DNA from 2 places in the Enterobacter kobei genome. Region 2 is predicted to be linked to the other one. Evidence: predicted binding sites of a transcription regulator. Region 2 holds the regulator's gene; the other holds the start of a gene.

Region 1 (3,420 bases), 530 kb from region 2:
AATGCCAATGCCAGCGGCTTCCAGATCCGCCACCTCATCACGCAGCGCCAGCGCGATTTGCTTCGCAATGGTTTCACGGGTCACGTCTTCACGCGGGAACGACCAGCACAGAATGGTCACCGGCCCGGTCAGCATGCCTTTTACCGGCTTGTCGGTCAGAGACTGAGCATACTTCGCCCACGCCACCGTAATCGCTTCCGGGCGGCTGACGTCACCGATCACCACCGGTGGCTTCACGCAGCGGGAACCGTAGCTCTGCACCCAGCCATTCTGGGTAAACACGAAGCCGTCCAGGTGTTCACCGAAGTATTCCACCATGTCGTTACGCTCAGCTTCACCGTGCACCAGCACGTCCAGACCTAAACGCTCCTGCTCGATGATCGCCTGCCTGATGTGCTCAGCAATGCCGGTACGGTAGTGATTCGCATCCAGATTGCCCTTTTTGAAGTCGAGACGCAGGCCGCGGATCTCGGTCGTTTGTGGGAATGAACCGATCGTCGTAGTTGGCCATGCGGGCAGGTTGAAGCGGGCGCGCTGGGCTTCGGCACGGACTTCATACGGACTCTGGCGCTGGCTGTCCTGAGCGGTGATGGCCGCCAGACGTTTTTCCACTGCCGGATTATGCACGCGTGCCGAATGACGGCGCGCCTGAATCGGGGCGCTCCATTCGGTAATCGCCGCCGTGTCACCGCTGTTCAGCGCGTCGCGCAGCAGCGCCAGTTCTTCACATTTTTGCAGGGCGAAGGCAAACCAGCTTTTCACTTCCGGGTCGAGACGGGTCTCCACGCTCAGATCGATCGGGCTGTGCAGCAGTGAACATGATGAGGCCACCCACAGCTCACGTTTACCGACAATGTCTTTAATTTGAGCATACTTTTCGGTGAGATCGGCACGCCAGACGTTACGACCGTTTACCAGCCCCGCTGAGAGCAGCCAGTCTGCGGGCAGACGTTTGTGCAGTTCCTTCACGTCATCTTTGCCGTGAACCAGGTCAACATGCAGGCCCTGAACCGGCAGCGCGGCAATCGTGCTCAGGTTAGGCGTCACGCCCTCGAAATAGGTGGTCAGCAACAGCTTCACCTGCCCGGTAAGCGCGTCATACGCCGGTTTGAAGGCATCGAGCCAAACCTGGGGCAGCTCAAGCACCAAAGCAGGTTCGTCGATTTGCACCCACTGAATGCCGCGTTTACCCAGCTCAATCAGTACCTGTTTGTAGACGGGCAGAATGTCCTTCAGCAGGCTGAGGCGGTCAAACGGCTCGCCTTTGACTTTGCCCAGCCACAGGTAGGTTACCGGTCCGAGCAGCACCGGTTTCACCTGGTGGCCCAGCGCCAGCGCTTCGTCGACTTCGTCCAGAAGCTGTGTCCAGGTCAGTTTGAACTGCTGACCTTTTACGAACTCCGGCACCATATAGTGATAGTTGGTGTTAAACCACTTGGTCATTTCTGCCGCTGCCGCGGGTTCACCCGTTGGCGCACGACCACGGCCGATGCGGAACAGGGTATCGATATCAACCGATCCATCTTTGTTCTGATGACGAGCCGGCACGTTGCCCAGCAGCAGGCTGGTCGTCAGAACATGGTCGTACCAGGCGAAATCGCCCACCGGCAGCAGGTCAATGCCCGCCTGCTTTTGCTGATCCCAGTGACGGGCGCGCAGCTCGCGCCCTACGGTCAGTAGTTCTTCACGGGTAGCGTTACCCGCCCAGTAGCTTTCTTGCGCTTTTTTCAGCTCGCGACGCAGGCCAACGCGAGGGAAACCGAGAGTGTGATTGCGGATTGTCATGTTATGCCCCTTGTGAATTTCGCTATTTAGACGTCCAGATGTTTACACATCTATAATTGGCAGGTACTGTATATTCCTCAAGCGCAAAATGTTCATGGCGAAGTGAAGGACTTTCATGATCGAGATAAAACACCTGAAAACGCTGCAAGCGTTGCGGAACTGCGGATCGCTCGCGGCGGCTGCGGCCACGCTGCACCAGACCCAGTCTGCCCTTTCTCACCAGTTCAGCGATCTGGAACAACGCCTCGGATTTCGTCTTTTTGTGCGTAAGAGCCAACCTCTGCGCTTTACGCCGCAGGGTGAAATTCTTCTTCAACTGGCGAATCAGGTCCTGCCGCAGATCGCCAGCGCGCTACAGTCCTGTAACGAGCCGCAGCAGACAAAACTGCGCATCGCCATTGAGTGCCACAGCTGTATTCAATGGCTGACCCCTGCGCTTGAGAACTTCCGCCAGAAGTGGCCGCAGGTGGAGATGGATTTTAAATCCGGTGTGACGTTCGACCCGCAACCCTCGCTGCAGCAGGGTGAGTTGGATCTGGTGATGACCTCCGACATTCTGCCGCGCAGCGGCCTGCACTATTCGCCGATGTTTGATTTTGAAGTGCGCCTGGTGCTGGCACCGGATCATCCGCTGGCGGCTAAAACGCGCATCACGCCGGAAGACCTGGCAACAGAAACGCTGCTGATTTATCCGGTTCAGCGCAGTCGCCTGGATATCTGGCGTCATTTCCTGCAGCCGGCAGGCATTAGCCCGCAGCTGAAAAGCGTGGATAACACCCTGCTGTTGATTCAGATGGTTGCCGCCAACATGGGCATCGCGGCGCTGCCGCACTGGGTGGTGGAGAGTTTTGAACGCCAGGGCCTGGTGGTGACCAAAACCCTGGGTGAAGGACTGTGGAGCCGTCTGTACGCTGCCGTGCGCGATGGCGAGCAGCGTCAGCCGGTGACAGAAGCGTTTATTCGCTCAGCGCGGAACCACGCGTGCGACCATCTTCCGTTTGTGCGGAGCGCGGAGCGACCCAGCGGCGATGGACCCACAGTGAAGCCAGGATCACCGCTCCCCCAATAAGGAAGCTCGGCCAGTGCGGTTGCTGCTGCCAGATGGCGAGGTTGACCAGCAGCCCCGCCGGGACGTGCACGTTGTTCATTATCCCGAGCGTTCCGGCGTCGACCTGCGTCGCGCCGTAGTTCCACATGAAGTAACCCAGCCCTGACGCCACCACGCCCAGCCAGACCAGAACGCCCCACTGCACCGACGTGGTCGGCAGCTTTTGCGGGTTACCGAGCAGAAACCACGCCGATACCGCGACAATCGCCGCGCCCATATAGAACCACGCAAATGCATTGTGCTGAGGCATCGGGCGGGTTTCCATCAGGCGTTTGTAGCCCACCATGCCGATGGCGAAACTGATGTTGGCGAGCTGGACGAACATCAACCCGGTCCAGAAGTGATCGCTGACTTTGTCATAGCGAATAATTGCCGCGCCAATCACCGCCAGCGCCGCGCTCAGCAGGTATCCCCAGCGCAGACGACGCCTGCTGAGCAGGTCGTAAATCAACGTAATATAGAGCGGCGTCAACACGGTAAAGAGCAGGAATTCAGAGACGGACAAATAGACGTAAGCCCGGAAGCTG
Region 2 (3,420 bases):
ATCCCGCCGCCGCAACGGCCATACTGTTACGCATTTCCGCCCCGCGCGTCGCACCAATAAACATGCCGTCCAGCAGATAACACCAGACACCCACCACCGGTAAGATGACTTGCCAGATGAGATAGTGGCTCGCCAGTTCGCGCAGCGCAGGGAGAGAGGTCAGTAAAGCAACAATCTGTTCGCCGAAGCAGGCATAGACCACGGCAAACACCAGCGCTACCAGTCCTGACTGACGGCAGGCTGCCCGCCAGACATCATGAAGCTGCCCGCTTTCACGCGCTCCATACGCCTGCCCCGAATGTGCTTCAACCGCGTAGGCAAAGCCGTCCAGCGCATAGGCGGTAAACGTCAGCAGCGTCATCAATACCGCGTTGACCGCGACGATTTCAGGCCCCAGCCGTGCACCGAAGACCGTCAGCGCGCCGAAGCAGAGTTGCAGAAGCAGCGAGCGCAGCATGATGTCACGGTTAAGCGCCAGCAGCTTACGGATATTGCCGCGCCATGCGGTTTTCAGCAGCGCGAGGGAGATCCCGCGCATCGCCAGCACGCGCCAGACCATCCACAGCCCCATCACAAAGGTCCCGTATTCAGCAATCGCCGTCGCCAGTGCCGCGCCCCGCACGTTCATATGGAGGCCCATCACCAGCCAGAGATCCAGCACGATGTTGAGCAGGTTTCCCACGACCAGCAGAATCACTGGCGCACGAGCATACTGAACGCCCAGTAACCAACCCAGCAGAACCAGATTTGCCAGCGAAGCGGGCGCACTGAGCCAGCGGATTTCGAGAAAACGTCGCGCCTGCTCCAGTACCGCCTCACTGCCGCCAACGATATGAAGCGCAAGGTCAATCAGGGGATCGCGGAGTAAAACGATTAACGCGCCCGCGCCCAGCGCAAGAATCAGCGGCTGCACCAGCGCCCGCGCCAGACGTAACGGATCTTTTGCACCATACGCCTGTGCCGTGAGTCCGGTGGTGCTCATGCGCAAAAAGAGCAGCAGCATAAAGAGGAAGCTGGTTGCCGTCGCGCCAATCGCCACGCCGCCAAGATAGACAGGGGAATCGAGATGCCCAATAACGGCCGTGTCGACCAGACCCAGCAAGGGCACGGTGATATTGGAGAAAATCATCGGCAGTGCAAGACGCCACAATGCCTTATCGGATGCCGTCAGCAGTGACATGAGAAACACCGGGAGTGGTCAATAAAGCAGGCTACAGCGGAACCGTAGCCTGTCAGGAAGAGATTACAGCCATTCACCGTTGCGAATCACACCGACCGCCAGACCTTCGATAGAGAAGCTCTGTTCGCGGAGATCGACCACAATGGGAGAGAACTCGCTGTTTTCGGGCAGCAACTGAACGGTGTTACCCTGCTTTTTCAGACGCTTAACGGTCACTTCGTCATCAATGCGCGCGACCACCACCTGGCCGTTCCGCACATCCTGCGTTTTGTGTACCGCCAGCAGATCGCCGTCGAGAATGCCGATATCTTTCATCGACATGCCGCTTACGCGCAGCAGAAAATCTGCGCTCGGCTTGAACATACCAGGATCAACCTGGTAGTGGCCTTCGATATGCTGCTGTGCCAGTAGCGGCTCACCCGCAGCAACACGGCCTATCAGCGGAATGCCCGTCTCTTCTTCCACCAGCAGGCGGATACCGCGTGACGCGCCTGAAACAATTTCAATCACGCCCTTACGTGCCAGCGCTTTCAGGTGTTCTTCGGCAGCATTCGGAGAACGGAAGCCCAGACGCTGAGCGATTTCCGCACGCGTGGGTGGCATACCCGTCTGGCCGATATGATCCCGAATGAGATCAAACACCTCTTGCTGCCTGGTCGTTAATGCTTTCATTCCGCCCCCTGGGTGTATATACAGTTATGCTGTGAGTATATACAGTCAAAGGTGATTTTGGAACCAAAAACTGCACAAAAAACCAGGGACTTAATTATTCCTCGAGGCTCATCGGAAATGTGACCAAAGCAGCGTGACCCAGGTAATGACTGCAGTGATAATCGCCAGCAGCACAGCGGCAGAACCCATGTCTTTCGCGCGACCGGAGAGCTCGTGGAACTCTGAGCCAATACGGTCAACAACGGCCTCAATAGCGCTATTGAGAATTTCCACTATCATCACCAGAAGCACGGAACCGATGAGAAGTACGCGGGTAATAGCATCGACATCAAGGAAACAGGCGATGATGACCGCGATGATAGCGGCGACACCTTCCTGACGAAAGGCGGCTTCGTTGATCCACGCGGCACGGAAACCTTTCCATGAATAGCCGGCGGCTTTGATGATACGCGTTAACCCAGTGGTATTATTGGCCATTAAAAGAACCTTTTATGAAAAAAAGCGTCAGTAACAGGAACTGTAGCGCGTTTCGCTACAGCCTGAAGTATGACGGGTAACAACAGAAATTTTGCGCGCTTTCTGTTATCCTTGCGCCGCAATTGCATTATTAACCAGAGGCTTTACATCGTTTATGTCCGGCTGGCCACGAATTTACTACAAATTACTTAATTTACCATTAAGCATCCTGGTAAAAAGCAAGTCTATCCCAGCAGAACCCGCGCTGGAATTGGGGCTCGATACGTCGCGTCCTATTATGTACGTTTTGCCTTATAACTCGAAGGCAGACTTACTGACCCTTCGCGCCCAATGTCTGGCGCATGACTTACCTGACCCGCTTGAACCGCTGGAAGTCGACGGCACGTTGCTGCCGCGCTACGTGTTCATTCATGGCGGGCCGCGTGTATTTACCTATTACACGCCAAAAGAAGAGTCCATTAAGCTGTTCCACGACTATCTCGACCTGCACCGCAGCAATCCCGATTTGGATGTGCAGATGGTGCCGGTATCGGTGATGTTTGGCCGCCGTCCGGGCCGTGAAAAAGGCGAAGAGAATCCGCCGCTGCGTATGCTTAACGGCATCCAGAAGTTCTTCGCGGTCTCCTGGCTGGGACGCGACAGCTTTGTGCGCTTCTCCCCTTCCGTTTCACTGCGCCGAATGGCAGATGAGCACGGTACCGACAAGATCATCGCGCAGAAGCTGGCGCGCGTAGCACGTATGCACTTCGCCCGTCAGCGCCTCGCGGCCGTCGGGCCACGACTCCCGGCGCGTCAGGACCTGTTCAACAAACTGTTGGCCTCCAAAGCGATCGCCCGCGCCGTTGAAGACGAAGCGCGTAGCAAGAAGATTTCGCATGAGAAAGCCCAGCAGAACGCCATTGCGCTGATGGAAGAGATTGCCGCGAACTTCTCTTACGAGATGATTCGCCTTTCCGATCGTATTCTCGGCTTTACCTGGAACCGCCTGTATCAGGGCATCAACGTTCATAACGCCGAGCGTGTACGCCAGCTGGCGCATGATGGCCATGAAATTGTCTATGTCCCCTGCCACCGCAGCCACATGGACTACC

What was found. Region 2 encodes LexA, which represses DNA repair genes until DNA is damaged. Its sites were predicted from a motif close to TNCTGTATGTACATACAGNA; they were not measured.
Region 1: a site for LexA is predicted at 1,850-1,869, ahead of metR (HTH-type transcriptional regulator MetR). Genes of this name have one in related genera too.

What each region holds. Positions count from the first base shown of each region.
Region 1 covers NZ_CP017181.1:4,639,890-4,643,309, forward strand. The annotation lists gene metE (5-methyltetrahydropteroyltriglutamate--homocysteine S-methyltransferase) at 1-1,785, opposite strand, end outside; gene metR (HTH-type transcriptional regulator MetR) at 1,901-2,854, shown strand; gene BFV64_RS22535 (carboxylate/amino acid/amine transporter) at 2,742-3,420, opposite strand, start outside.
Region 2 covers NZ_CP017181.1:287,145-290,564, reverse strand. The annotation lists gene dinF (MATE family efflux transporter DinF) at 1-1,180, opposite strand, end outside; gene lexA (transcriptional repressor LexA) at 1,244-1,852, opposite strand; gene BFV64_RS01375 (diacylglycerol kinase) at 1,961-2,329, opposite strand; gene plsB (glycerol-3-phosphate 1-O-acyltransferase PlsB) at 2,484-3,420, shown strand, end outside.